Regions from separate parts of the Kitasatospora sp. NBC_01539 genome, predicted to be linked through region 2. Evidence: riboswitches for the same ligand, from Rfam matches in the RefSeq annotation. Region 2 holds a riboswitch; each other region holds the start of a gene.
What was found. Region 2 has a riboswitch for cobalamin ahead of cobN (cobaltochelatase subunit CobN). Riboswitches for the same ligand answer to the same signal wherever they lie in the genome.
Positions count from the first base shown of each region.

Region 1: it holds a riboswitch for cobalamin, as region 2 does, so the genes downstream of both, OG335_RS08245 (HoxN/HupN/NixA family nickel/cobalt transporter) here and cobN (cobaltochelatase subunit CobN) in region 2, are expected to answer to the same signal.
Region 3: it holds a riboswitch for cobalamin, as region 2 does, so the genes downstream of both, OG335_RS15240 (ribonucleoside-diphosphate reductase subunit alpha) here and cobN (cobaltochelatase subunit CobN) in region 2, are expected to answer to the same signal.

Region 1 covers NZ_CP109390.1:1,937,030-1,941,601, forward strand. Annotated here, with positions in the region: gene OG335_RS08240 (EamA family transporter) at 1-258, shown strand, start outside; gene OG335_RS08245 (HoxN/HupN/NixA family nickel/cobalt transporter) at 376-1,491, opposite strand; cobalamin riboswitch at 1,523-1,730, opposite strand; gene OG335_RS08250 (ArsR/SmtB family transcription factor) at 1,814-2,176, shown strand; gene OG335_RS08255 (phosphatidylinositol-specific phospholipase C domain-containing protein) at 2,334-3,380, shown strand; gene OG335_RS08260 (hypothetical protein) at 3,590-4,096, opposite strand; gene OG335_RS08265 (RNA polymerase sigma factor) at 4,093-4,572, opposite strand, start outside.
Region 2 covers NZ_CP109390.1:2,191,708-2,196,279, forward strand. Annotated here, with positions in the region: gene OG335_RS09405 (precorrin-8X methylmutase) at 1-25, opposite strand, end outside; gene OG335_RS09410 (hypothetical protein) at 22-1,287, opposite strand; cobalamin riboswitch at 1,386-1,525, shown strand; gene cobN (cobaltochelatase subunit CobN) at 1,707-4,572, shown strand, end outside.
Region 3 covers NZ_CP109390.1:3,589,196-3,593,767, reverse strand. Annotated here, with positions in the region: gene OG335_RS15245 (ribonucleotide-diphosphate reductase subunit beta) at 1-579, opposite strand, end outside; gene OG335_RS15240 (ribonucleoside-diphosphate reductase subunit alpha) at 609-2,999, opposite strand; cobalamin riboswitch at 3,184-3,314, opposite strand; gene OG335_RS15235 (GNAT family N-acetyltransferase) at 3,450-3,947, opposite strand; gene OG335_RS15230 (helix-turn-helix domain-containing protein) at 4,257-4,572, shown strand, end outside.

The sequences.
Region 1 (4,572 bases), 250 kb from region 2:
GGACCCGGCGAAGCCGGCGCACTGCGACGGAGCCTGCCCACGCTCACCGCCGTCGGCATCGCGGACGTGGCAGCGAACGCGAGCTACGCGGCCGCCGCCCACGGCGGATCCGTGGCGGTGGCCTCCGTGCTCGCCTCGCTGTACCCCGTCGTCACCGCGCTCATGGCGCGTGGCGTTCTGAAGGAGCGGCTGCGGCCGGTGCAGGTGGTCGGCGCGGGCCTTGCCGTGGCTGGCACACTGCTGCTGGCCGCCGGCTGACCCGGCCTCAGCAGGCCGGTACCCCGAAGGAACGGGACGGGCCGCGAGGCCCGGAGCCCTGGAGCCCTGGAGCCCCGGAGCCGGTCGGCGCACCGCACGCTCCCCCGCACTCCACGATCAGACCGTCGGCCCGGCAGCCCAGCGCTGCTCGACCCTGGCGAACCGCCAGTAGCCGATCGCCGCGGCCCAGACCACCACGAACAGCCCGACGATCACGAAGCCGACGTTGTCGAGGCTCAGCCCTGCGACCCACCCGGTCAGCGGGTCGCCGAGATCCAACTTCTCGTGCAGGACCGCCACCAGCTCGATCGTGCCGATGACGAACGCCACCGCGATCGACAGGCCCGTGATGGTCAGGTTGTAGAAGACCTTCCGCACCGGGTTGGAGAAGGCCCACTGGTACGCGAAGTTCATGAACGTGCCGTCCAGCGTGTCGAACAGGCTCATGCCGGCGGCGAAGAGCAACGGCAGGCAGACGATCGCGTACCAGGGGAGCCCGGCGGCCGCCCCGGATCCCGCCATCACCATCAGCGCGACCTCGGTGGCGGTGTCGAAGCCGAGCCCGAGCACCAGACCGACCGGGAACATCTGCCCGGGCCGGGTGATCGAACGCGTGGCACGGCCGAGCACCCGGTTCATCAGGCCGCGCGACGCGAGTCGGCGCTCCAGCTCGGCCTCGTCGAACGTACCCGCCCGCATCGCGCGGAAGACCCGCAGGATGCCGAGCAGGGCGACGAGGTTCAACGCGGCGATGAGATAGAGGAAGGCGCCCGACGCGGTGGTGCCGATGGTGCCGAGCACCTGGTGCGTGGTGGAGTCGTCGTCCATCAGCGTGCCCGCGAGCTGAGCACCGCCGGCGACCAGAGCCGCCATCAGCACGACCATCGACGAATGCCCCAGCGCGAACCAGAAGCCCACCGAGACAGGCCGACGACCGTCGGCCATGAGCTTGCGGGTGGTGTTGTCGATCACGGCGATGTGGTCGGCGTCGAAGGCGTGCCGCATGCCGAGGGTGTACGCGGTGATGCCGAGGCCCGCACCGAACACCTGCGTGCCGACCTCGTACTTCTCGGGCACCACGAGGAGGAACAACGTGCCGAACGCCACCACGTGCATCGCCAGGATCACCGCCATCAGGGCGGCGGTACGGACGGTGTCCTCCCGCCGCCAGCGGAATGCCGGCGCAGCGGGGACGGTCGGCCTGGGGGCCGTACCGGTTTCGGGCAGGGTCATCTGCGGATCACGCTCCAGCACCTCGTGGAAAGTCGTCGTGAGATGCCGTGGCCGGTCTCCTGGCTCACGGGGAGGATCCGACGGTGCCCGTACCCGGCCTTCCCGGGCGCGCCAAGGCGCCCAGTGACACACGTGGGGTACGGATTGACTCCCCGTTCACAGTGGCGAGGGCCGCTCCGGACTGGGACCTCAGAGGTCCGACACCGGTCTTCCCGAGCACCACGGCGGCTCCACCGTAGGGGTGACGACACGACAGCTGCAAGCCTGCACACCTGCGCAGGTGTCGAAGATCACGGCAGGGCGGACTGCGAGAATGCCCGTCATGCACCTCGTCCCCGCGGACCGCGCACACCACCGCACCATCGACGGACACCAGGTCTGCGAGGCCATCGCCGCGATCGGCGACGCCGAGCACGTCCGGGCCTGGGCCGACCGCTTCGCACTGCTCTCCGATCCCGGTCGCCTCGCCCTCCTGCTCGCCCTGCACCAGACCGGGCCGATGGCCGTCAGCGATCTGGCCGTCGCCTCCGGCATGCGCGACCCTGCCGTGTCGCAGGCGCTGCGACTCCTGCGGGCCGCAGGCACGGTGGCCGGCGAACGGGACGGGCGCATCGTGCGCTATCGACTCACCGACGCGGCGGTCGCGGAGCTCCTCGAACACGGGGTGCTCGGCCGTACGGACTGAACGTGCATATACCCGGCATGTCCTGACGGATGGTCATTGAGCGGAGCCCTTCAGCCAAGTTTTCTTGTCATGTCACCTTGAAGCAGTCCTGGTACTCCATGCTTCCGGAAGCGGCTCGTCCGAGCCGCCGCCCTCATGCTCCTGACGAGGAGACACCGTGAAGCTTCGCCGTACCCTCGCCGTCTCGCTGCTGGCCGCCGCCACCTCCCTGCTCCCGGCCCAGCAGTCCGGCGCCTCCACCGGCGGCCAACTGCCGTTCGGCTCGGCCACCGCAGTCGGCATCCACAACACCTACGAGACGGCTTCCTTCCCCTTCCTCGCCCAGGGCCTGGACACCGGCACGGGCATGATCGAGCTGGACGTCTGGACGGACACCGTCACCACCGAGTGGAAGGTCAGCCACTCCAACCCGCTCGGCAACACCAACAACTGCGTGGCGGCGACCAGCGCTGCGCAGCTCTACAGCGGCGGCACCAACAAGAACCTCGAGTACTGCCTCGACGACATCCGCATCTGGCTGGGCGCCCACCCCTCCAGCGGCCCGCTGGTCGTCAAGCTGGAGCTCAAGGGCGGGTTCGCGGGCAACCGCGGCATGGGTGCCGCCCAGCTCGACAGCCTCATAGCCGCCCACCTCGGCAGTGCCGTCTTCCGCCCGGCCGACCTTCTCACCAAGCCCGGCGGCGGCACCTACACCACCCTCGACGACGCCGCCAAGGCGGGCAACTGGCCGACGCGCAGCGCGCTGTCCGGTCGCGTGCTCGTGGACGTCATCCCGGGCACCGTCGAGGAGGGCAACCCCTTCGACACCCTGCACACCGACGTCGAGTACGCGCGCTACCTGCGCGACCTTGCCGCTGCCGGCAAGGTGGGTCAGGCCCAGGTGTTCCCCGTCGTGCACGGAGCCTCCTCCGGTGACCCCCGCACCGCGTACAGCGAGACCAGCATCCGGCCGTGGTTCGTGGTGTTCGACGGCGACGCGTCCGCCTACGTCGGTGGCATAGACACGTCCTGGTACGACAGCCGCCACTACCTGCTGGTCATGACCGACGCCCACAACGTCGCGCCAGCCATCAGCGCCACCGACCCGACCGCAGAGCAGGCCCGCAATCGGGTCACCCAGCTCGCCGCCGCACACGCCAGCATCGTCTCCAGCGACTGGCGGAGCCTGCCCGAGGTCCAGGCGCTCGTGCTGCCCCGGGGCTGACACCGCGGCGGCCCGACGGCCTCCCGGTGCACGGGCAGGGCGCACGGCCCACGAGGGCCCGGCCCGCGCCCCGCTCGTGCACCCGGGGGCCATCGTGATCAGGTGTCGGAAGATGACCGGCCGTGGTCGCGGCGCACCGGGCCGGGCCGCGGAGCGGCAAGAGGGCACGCGCCACCCGCGCTTCGGCAGCCGGGCCAGGATCGTGCGCGTCATGGTGCACCACCCTCGGACGGCTGCCCACCCTGGACCAGCGCCTCGAACCTGCGCAGCGACCGCTTGGCCGTCCGCCTGGTCAGTGGCCGCAGCGCAGCGCCAAGGGCGCCCGCGGCCGGAACCCGGAATGCACCGAGGAAGGCGAACCGGGTGCCGTCCGCCTCCTCCACTGCAGCCATGCCGCCCAGCAGGTAGCGGCTCTGCATCAGGCACCATCCGGGCCGCAGGTCGATGTCGAAGCGGGCCCGGAGCCGCGAATGGCCCACGACCACCGCCTCACCGCCGTCGGGCGAGACGCTGACGGTACGGATGTCGGGCAACCACTGGGGCATGGCGCCGGCCAGGTCGGCCGCCACCGCCCACACGTCCTCCAGTGATGTGGGCAGCAGCGTCTCGTGCACGGCCGCGCCCGGCACGGTGGTGCCGAGTACGCGCAGGGCCCGGACGGAGTCGAAGTCGGCCACCGGCCAGCCGTCGTGGTGCGGACGCGGTTCTGCGTTCATGACTGCCATGCCTTTCGGAAGCCGAGCCTGGCCCGGGAGAGCCGGGACTTCACGGTGCCTGCGGCCACACCGAGCAGTTCGGCGGTCTGCCGCTCGTCGAGGCCCTCCACGTCCCGCAGGACCAGGACGGCGCGGTGCTCCGGGGTGAGCCGACCGAGGACGTCCTGGATGTCAGCCGCCAGGTGCGGATCGCCCGGGGCGGGCAGTTCCGCCAGTTCCGCGGGCTCGCACCGCGCATGGCGGCGGACGTGTCGCACGGCCTCACGTACGGCGATCGCTCTGACCCAGCCGAACAGCGCAGCAGGCTCCTGGAGTTGCGGCAGTTTGCGGAACACCGCGATCAAGGCCTCCTGGGTCGCGTCGGCGCCGTCGTCGAGCGCGATCGGGCCGCACAGCCTTCGGACATAAGGGGTGATCAGTTCCAGCAGCCGGCCGAGCGCCAGCCGGTCGCCGCGCTGGGCGGCGAGCACCAGCTG
Region 2 (4,572 bases):
CGCCGTCCTTCTCGTACTCGATCACGTGATCCTCCGGGCCTCGGCGACCGCCTCGGCCATCTCTTCCGTCGTCACATCCACTGAAGGCGCCGTCGTGCCGACCGGCGTCACCCGGTAGCCCTGCCCGAGCGCGAGCACGTCCACCCATCGCCCCGCGGGGTGTCCGCAGCGCCGCTCGCAGCCCGACCAGTGCACGGGCGGCGCCGTGGCACCGGCGCGCTCCGGAGTGCGGGCCGCGCCGGACGGCACGCCGGGGTGCGCGGCCGTTCGGGCCGCGCCGGCCGCGTGCTCCAGTGCGCGGGCGGCGTCGGTGCGGACGTCGGCGAGCGACTTCGCGCAGCCGGGCAGGCCGGTGCAGGCGGTGGCGCGGTCCCAGGCGGTGCCCGGCCGGGTCAGGAACCCGGCGGCGGCCAGTTCGGGCAGCCGGTCGGCGGGCACGCCGGGCAGGACGGCCCCCCGCCACGGCGTCAGCCGGATCTCACCGGCGGACACCTCCGCCAGCAGGCGCCACCGGTCGGCGGCGGCCCGGCCGAAGCGGGTGCCGACGGCGATCCCGCCGGGCAGGGCGCCGAGCGCGGGCGCGCCGCCGACCGGAGCGGGCAGCGGTTCGGTGCCGGGCGGCAGCAGGTCGGGGAGTTCCCGCAGGTGCCAGGCCCGGCCGGCCGCGGCCGCCAGGAAGTCGCGGGCGGCGGCGAGCGCGGCGGCCACGGGCGCACCGACCGGGCGGACGCTGCCGGCCCGGCCGAGCCGGAGCAGCGCGGTGCCGCCGGGCGCTGCGATCAACGTCACATCGGCGTCGAGGGCGGCGACGTCGCCGCGGCCGTCGTCCAGGGCGAAGAGGAACTTGCCGGACAGTCCGGCCGCCCAGCCGCTCGCGCACAGCTCCGCGTCGAGCGCGCGCACCCAGCCCTGCACGTCGGCGTGGCCGCGGCCGTCGACCCCGGCGTACGGCGAGGCGACGATGTTGCGCACCCGCTCGTGCGTCTCGGAGGGCAGCAGCCCGGCCTCGCGCAGCCGCCGGGCGAGTTCGGCCCCGCAGTCCGAAGGCAGGCCGCGCAACTGGACGTTGCCGCGCGAGGTGGTCTCCGGTGCGCCGTCGCCGAGCTGCTCGGCGGCGTCGGCGAGCGCCACGAGCTGACGGGCCGTCAGGAGTCCGCCGGGCAGGCGCACCCGGGCCAGGGCGCCGTCGTCGGCGGCGTGCAGACGGAGAGCCCCGGGGCAGGCGTCCGCGCCGCCCCGGCCGGGCAGGGCGGAGCCTCGCGCAGCGGCGTCGGGTGAAGCGGGCATGGCGGCGAGCATACAGAGGGTGCGGCGGGCCGCCCCCGTCTCGTAGATCACAGTCGGCGCCCTGTCCCGCAGCCGTGCGGCACCCCGTACGATGCTGCCGGGCGGTCCGTGAGGACGGCCCGACGCCAGCGACGGCAAGCGGAGGAAACCGGTGCAAATCCGGTGCGGTCCCGCCACTGTAACCACGGCTCAGCCTGCCGTGGAGCCAGGAACTCCCGCCGTCCTCCGCCTTCTCCCGGTCTCCGGCCGGGAGCACACCGAGGGGCGCGGACCCCGAGGAAGGTCCGACCTGTGCGATGCCGCCTGCCCGGCTCCGCCGTCCGTACCGGACGCGCCGAGCCCGCACCGCCCGCTCCCCCGGCACGGCCGACCCCGCGACTCGCGACCCGGAACACCGACCTGGCCGGGAGGCCCTCCGCATGATCCTGCTGCTGTCGACCTCCGACACCGACCTGCTGAGCGCCCGCGCCGCGCAGGGCCCGGTGCCCTTCCGGCTCGGTAACCCCGCCAGGCTCACCGCCGACGACCTGCCCGCGCTGGTGGACGGCACCGACCTGGTCGTCGTGCGGCTGCTCGGCGGCCGGCGGGCCTGGGAGGACGGGCTCGACGCCCTGCTGGCCGGCCCCCGCCCGGTGATCGTGCTGACCGGCGAACAGGCCCCCGACGCCCAGCTGATGGAGCTCTCCACCGTGCCTGCGGGCATCGCCGCCGAGGCGCACGCCTACCTCGCGCACGGCGGGCCGGCCAACCTCGCCGAACTCGGCGCGTTCCTCTCGGACACCGTGCTGCTCACCGGCCACGGCTTCGCCCCGCCCGCCTCCGCACCCGACTGGGGCCCGCTGGAGCGCGCGCAGCGGCACACGGACGGTCCCCTGATCGCGGTGCTCTACTACCGCGCCCACCACATGAGCGGCAACACCGCCTTCGTCGAGACGCTGTGCTCGGCGATCGAGGACCGGGGCGCCCGCGCCCTGCCGCTGTACTGCTCCTCGCTGCGCGGCGCCGAGCCGGAGCTGCTCGCCGAGCTGGCTCGGGCCGACGCGATCGTCACCACGGTGCTCGCCGCGGGCGGCACCCGCCCGGCCGACGCGCAGGCCGGCGGCGACGAGGAGGCCTGGGACGCGGGCGCGCTCGCCGCCCTCGACCGCCCGATCCTGCAGGCCCTCTGCCTGACCTGGTCGCGCAGCCGGTGGGAGGAGAGCGACGACGGCCTCTCCCCGCTCGACACGGCCACCCAGATCGCCGTGCCGGAGTTCGACGGCCGGCTGATCACCGTGCCGTTCTCCTTCAAGGAGCTCGACGAGGACGGCCTCACCGTCTACCGCGCCGACCCGGAGCGGGCCGCCCGGGTCGCCGGCATCGCCGTGCGCCACGCGCAGCTGCGCCACACCCCGGCCGCCGAGCGGCGGCTCGCGCTGGTGCTGTCCGCGTACCCGACGAAGCACGCCAGGGTCGGCAACGCCGTCGGCCTGGACACCCCGGCGAGCGCGATGCGGCTGCTGGCGCGGCTGCGCGCGGAGGGCATGGACCTCGGCACCGACCTGCCGGGACTCGACACACCGGCGGGCGGGCGGGAAGCCGCGCCCCGAGCCGAAGGGCCCGCCGGTGCCGAAAGGGAGGAGCGCGGGAGCGACGCGGGAGCGACGGAGCGACGACCGTCGGCACCGGGCCAGGAGGGCACGGAGGCGAGCGGGCGAAAGGTCCAGCACGAGGGCGATGCGCTCATCCACGCGCTGATCGCGGCCGGCGGTTACGACCAGGACTGGCTGACGGAGGAGCAGCTCGCCCGCAACCCGGTCCGCATCCCCGCCGCCGACTACCGCCGCTGGTACGCGGGCCTCCCGGAGGGCCTGCGCGCCGGCGTCGAGGCGCACTGGGGCCCGCCGCCGGGCGAGCTGTACGTCGACCGCTCGCAGAACCCGGACGGCGACATCGTGCTCGCCGCGATCCGCTCGGGCAACCTGCTGGTGCTGATCCAGCCGCCGCGCGGCTTCGGCGAGAACCCGGTCGCGATCTACCACGACCCGGACCTCCCGCCGAGCCACCACTACCTGGCGGCGTACCGCTGGATCGCGGCGGCGCAGGAGGACGGCGGCTTCGGCGCGCACGCGGTCATCCACCTCGGGAAGCACGGCAACCTGGAGTGGCTGCCGGGCAAGACGGCGGCGCTGTCGGCGGACTGCGGGCCGGACGCCGTCATCGGCGACCTGCCGCTGGTCTACCCGTTCCTGGTGAACGACCCGGGCGAGGGCACCCAGGCCAAGCGCCGCGCCCACGCCACGCTGGTCGACCACCTGGTGCCGCCGATGGCGCGCGCCGACAGCTACGGCGACATCGCGCGGCTGGAGCAGCTGCTCGACGAGTACTCGTCGATCGCCGCGATGGACCCGGCGAAGCTGCCCGCGATCCGCGCCCAGATCTGGACGCTCATCCAGGCGGCCCGCCTCGACCACGACCTCGGTCTCGACGCGCGGCCCGAGGACGACGGCTTCGACGACTTCCTGCTGCACGTCGACGGCTGGCTGTGCGAGGTGAAGGACGCCCAGATCCGGGACGGCCTGCACGTGCTGGGCCAGGCGCCGGCCGGCACCGACCGGGTCAACCTGGTGCTCGCCATCCTGCGCGCCCGGCAGATCTGGGGCGGGGTCAGCGCCCTGCCGGGTCTGCGCGAGGCGCTCGGCCTGGACGAGGCGGCGCTGACGCTGGGCGCCACCGACGCCGCCGAGGCGCAGGCCCGTGCCCTGGTCGAGGCGATGGAGGCGGAGGCCTGGTCGCCGGAGGCGGTGGAGAAGGTCGCGGCCGGGCATCCCGACGCCGTCCGCGACGTCCTCGACTTCGCGGCCCGCCAGGTGGTGCCGCGTCTGGCGGCGACCACGGACGAGCTGGACGCGGTGCTGCACGCGCTGAACGGCGGCTTCGTGCCGGCCGGCCCGTCCGGCTCGCCGCTGCGCGGGCTGGTCAACGTGCTGCCGACCGGCCGCAACTTCTACTCGGTCGACCCGAAGGCGGTGCCGAGCCGGCTGGCGTGGGAGACCGGGCAGGCGCTCGCGGCGTCGCTGGTCGAGCGCTACCGCGCCGATAACGACGGCACGTACCCGCCGTCGGTGGGCCTCTCGCTGTGGGGCACGAGTGCGATGCGCACCGCGGGCGACGACATCGCCGAGGCCTTCGCGCTGCTGGGCGTGCGCCCGGTGTGGGACGACGCCTCGCGCCGGGTGACCGGCCTGGAGGCGGTGCCCGTGGCGGAGCTGGGCCGTCCCCGGATCGACGTGACGCTGCGGATCT
Region 3 (4,572 bases), 1.4 Mb from region 2:
CAGCAGGCCGCGGCTGCGGAACCAGTACACGTACGCGAAGGCGCCGTAGAAGAACAGGCCCTCCACGCAGGCCGCGAAGCAGATCAGGTTGAGCAGGAACGCCCGGCGGTCGTCCTTGGTCTGCAGCGAGTCGAGGTGGTCGACCGCGTTCATGTACGTGAAGCAGAACTGCGCCTTCTGGTGGATGGAGGGGATGTTCTCCACCGCCGAGAAGGCCGCCGCGCGGTCGTCCGGGTCGGGCAGGTAGGTGTCGAGCAGCGTCAGGTAGAACTGGACGTGCACGGCCTCCTCGAACAGCTGGCGCGACAGGTAGAGCCGGGCCTCGGGCGAGTTGATGTGCTTGTAGAGGCTCAGCACGACGTTGTTGGACACGATCGAGTCGCCGGTCGCGAAGAAGGCGACCAGCCGGCCGATCATGTGCCGCTCGCCCTCGCTGAGCTTGGCGAGGTCGGCGACGTCGGAGTGCAGGTCCACCTCCTCCACGGTCCAGGTGTTCTTGATGGCGTCCCGGTAGCGGTCGTAGAACGACGGGTACCGCATCGGGCGCAGCGTCAGCTCGAAGCCCGGGTCGAGCAGCATCTTCTGACGGGCGGCGTCGGTCGGGGTGGTCACTGGCAGGCCTCGCAGGACTCGGGGTTCTCCAGGGAGCAGGCGATGGCGTCCTGCTCCTCCTGGCTCATGGTCGGGGCGGGCACCGGCACCGGGGCGGCGGCGCGGGCGCCGGTGGCGGCCTGCGCGATGCGGGTGGCCGGGCGCGACCGCAGGTAGTACGTGGTCTTGAGGCCGACCTTCCACGCGTACGCGTACATCGAGCTGAGCTTGCCGATGGTGGGCGCCGCCAGGAAGAGGTTCAGCGACTGGCTCTGGTCGATGTACGGCATGCGGGCCGCGGCCAGGTCGATGAGCGCGCGCTGCGGCAGCTCCCATGCCGTGCGGTAGAGGGAACGGACCTCGGCCGGCAGCCAGTTGAGCTCCTGCACGGAGCCGTTGGACTCGCGCAGCGCGTCCCGGGTCTGCTGGTCCCAGACACCGAGCGCCTTCAGCTCCCGCACCAGGTACGGGTTGACCTGGAGGAACTCGCCGGAGAGGGTCTCGCGCTTGAAGAGGTTCGACACCTGCGGCTCGATGCACTCGTACACGCCGGCGATCGAGGCGATCGTCGCGGTCGGCGCGATCGCCAGCAGCAGCGAGTTGCGCAGGCCGGTCGCGGCGATGCGGGTGCGCAGCGCCTCCCAGCGCTCCGTCCACCGCGGGGTGGCCGAGCCGAAGTGGTCGATGTGCAGCTCGCCGCGGGCGGCGCGGGTCTCGCCGTACGCCTCGTGGCGGCCGAACTGCTCGGCGAGGTCGGCGGAGCGCTCGTACGCGGTGAGCATGATGCGCTCGGAGATCAGGGTGGAGAGGGCCGCCGCCTCGGCGGAGTCGAAGTCGATCCGCAGCTGGAAGAAGACGTCCTGCAGGCCCATGATGCCCAGGCCGACCGGCCGCCAGCGGGAGTTGGAGGTGCCGGCCTCGGTGGTCGGGTAGAAGTTGATGTCGATGACCCGGTCGAGGAAGGTCACCGCGGTGCGCACGGTGGCGTCCAGGCGGTCCCAGTCCATCGCGTTCAGCAGGTCGTCGACGGTGGCGCCGGGGGCGACGTGCGCGCCCAGGTTGACCGAGCCGAGGTTGCAGACGGCCGTCTCGGAGTCGTCGGTGACCTCCAGGATCTCCGTGCACAGGTTGGACGAGTGCACGGTGCGGCCGGGCAGCGCGGTCTGGTTGGCGGCCCGGTTGGAGGCGTCCTTGAAGGTCATCCAGCCGTTGCCGGTCTGCGCCAGGGTGCGCATCATGCGGGCGTACAGGGTCTGCGCGGGGATGGTGCGCACCGCCTTGCCCGCCTGCTCGGCCTTGCGGTACGCCTCGTCGAAGTCGGCGCCCCACAGGTCGACGAGCTCCGGCACGTCGGCGGGGGAGAAGAGCGACCAGTCGGCGTCCGCGTTGACCCGGCGCATGAACTCGTCCGGGATCCAGTGCGCCAGGTTGAGGTTGTGCGTCCGGCGGGCCTCCTCGCCGGTGCTGTCGCGGAGCTCCAGGAACTCCTCGATGTCGGCGTGCCAGGTCTCCAGGTAGACGCAGGCGGCGCCCTTGCGCCGGCCGCCCTGGTTGACCGCGGCCACGGAGGAGTCCAGGGTGCGGAGGAACGGCACGATGCCGTTGGACTGGCCGTTGGTGCCGCGGATCAGGCTGCCGCGCGAACGGATCCGCGAGTACGACAGGCCGATGCCGCCGGCGTGCTTGGAGAGCCGCGCGATCTGCGCGTACCGGTCGTAGATCGAGTCGAGGTTGTCGAGCGGCGAGTCCAGCAGGTAGCACGACGACATCTGCGGGTGCTTGGTGCCGGAGTTGAAGAGCGTCGGCGAGGACGTCAGGTACTCCAGACGGCTCATCAGCCGGTACAGCTCGGCGACCTCGGCCACCGACTGCACGGTGTCGCCGACCGCGAGGCCCGCGGCGACGCGCAGCAGGAAGTGCTGCGGGGTCTCGACGACCTTGCGGGTGATCGGGTGGCGCAGCAGGTAGCGGGACTGCACGGTGCGCAGGCCGAAGTACTCGAAGCGGTCGTCGCCCTGTCGGTCGATCAGGGCGTCGAAGGCGGCGGCGTGCTTCGCGACGAAGGCGGCCGTGGTGTCGCCGATCAGACCCTCGGCGTGACCGACGGCGACCGAGGCGGCGAAGGACACCGCGCCCTGCGAGACGGCCTCGTCCTGGATCTCCAGGGCGAGCAGCCGGGCGGCGAGCTTCGAGTACTGCGGGTCCTCGGCGATCATCGACGCGGCGGCCTCCACGGCCAGCCCGCGCAGCTCGGCGAAGTCCGAACCGGCGTGGCGGCCGCGCAGCGCGGCGGCGGCGACGTGGCCGGGGTCCACCTGGGGGAGATCGGTGCTGCGGTCGGTGAGCAGCCGGAGCAGAGCAGCACCGGGGTCGGGCCGGTCGGATCCGGCAGATCCCTGGGAGGGCAGGGTGACTGAGGCAGCGACGGTCAAGGCGCACTCTCTCCTGTGGCGGCAGCGGACGGCGGCGTTGCCCGGGCCGTGCGTGGCAGGGGAGGACGGCACGCCGGACCGCGAAGGGGCGCGCGTCGTCTACCCGGCCCACCCGCGTGGCCTGGACGGTACTGCTGTGCTTCAAGGCATCTGCGGGGAAGCCGTGTGGCACACCGTCGGCAGGTCCTCGGACTGTGCGGTCCCCGGCGTCGCGGGCCGCTCACCGTTGCGGGGCAGTCCCGGACTTCCACCGGATTCCCCTGCGTCGACAGCGAGAGTGAGCATACATGTAGTGGTCGCTCGTTGATGTGCCCCCATATCTTGTGCACGCTACGTGTCGTCCTGATGGCGTCCGGCCGCGGCGGCGCAACGGAGGCCCGCCCGTACGGACACGCTGCGTGTCCGCCGGACGGGCCGGGCTAACCGTCAGAAGGTCAGTGAGTACACCATCAGCGGTCCGAGGCCCGGCCGGGGCGACCAGTCGCGGTCCGGGCTGCGGCGGAAGCCGAGCCGCTCGTAGAGGCGGTGGGCGGCGGACATGTCCGCCATCGTGGAGAAAGCCATGCCCGCGAGTCCGAGCGCGCGGCTGCGGTCCGCCGCCGCCGTGACGAGCGCCGCGCCGACGCCCCGGCCGCGGGCGGACGGGGCGACGGCGAGCATCCGGATCTCCCCCTCGTGCGGCCCGGCGACGTCCGCCCAGGGGGTGCCGCCGGGGGCGAAGGTCACGCTGCCGAGGACACGTCCGTCCGCCGGGTCGACGGCGACGAGGAGCTCGGCCTCCTCGCTGCGGGGACGGGCGTCACGGAGGCGGGCCGCGTAGGCGCTGCCGGGCGCGGTGTGGCCGCCGGCGACGAAGGCCTCGACCGTGACGGTTCCGGCCCCTGCGAGGTCCTCGGCGAGGGCCCGGCGGATGACGATGTCCATCCGTCCAGTGTGCCGCCGCCGGGGGCGTCGGGACCGGCCGGGGTGCCGTGCAGCCGGCCGGGGAGGTCCGGGTCGGCCGGGTAGCCGCCGGGGCGGTGCCAGTTGTCGCGCCCCTGGCGGGAGTTCCGGTCGACGTCGCGGCCGACGAGGGCGCCGAGCAGGCCGAAGCCGCCGATGACGGAGAGGAGGACGGTCGCGTCGGTGAGCATCGAGGAGGTCATGCGCTCCACTCTGGCCGGGGGCCGCGGCACCGACGAGTGGCAGGAAAGACCACTTGCATCGAAATCCTGCCAGCGTCATGCTGGAGCCATGCTGAAGAACGTCGTCGCCGTCGTGCTGGAGGACGTCCACCCCTTCGAACTCGGCGTGGCCTGCGAGGTGTTCGGACTCGACCGGTCCGAGGAGGGCCTGCCCGTCTACGAGTTCGGCCTCGCCTCCGACACCCCCGGGCCCAAGCGCACCCACGCGGGCTTCTCCGTCGACGTCCCGCACGGCCCCGAACGCCTCGCCGCCGCCGACCTCGTGGTGCTCACCGCCACCGGCCTGCGCGACACCTACCCGCCGGCGCTGGTCGACGCCCTGCGCGCCGCCGTCGACGGCGGCGCCCGGGCCCTGTCCATCTGCA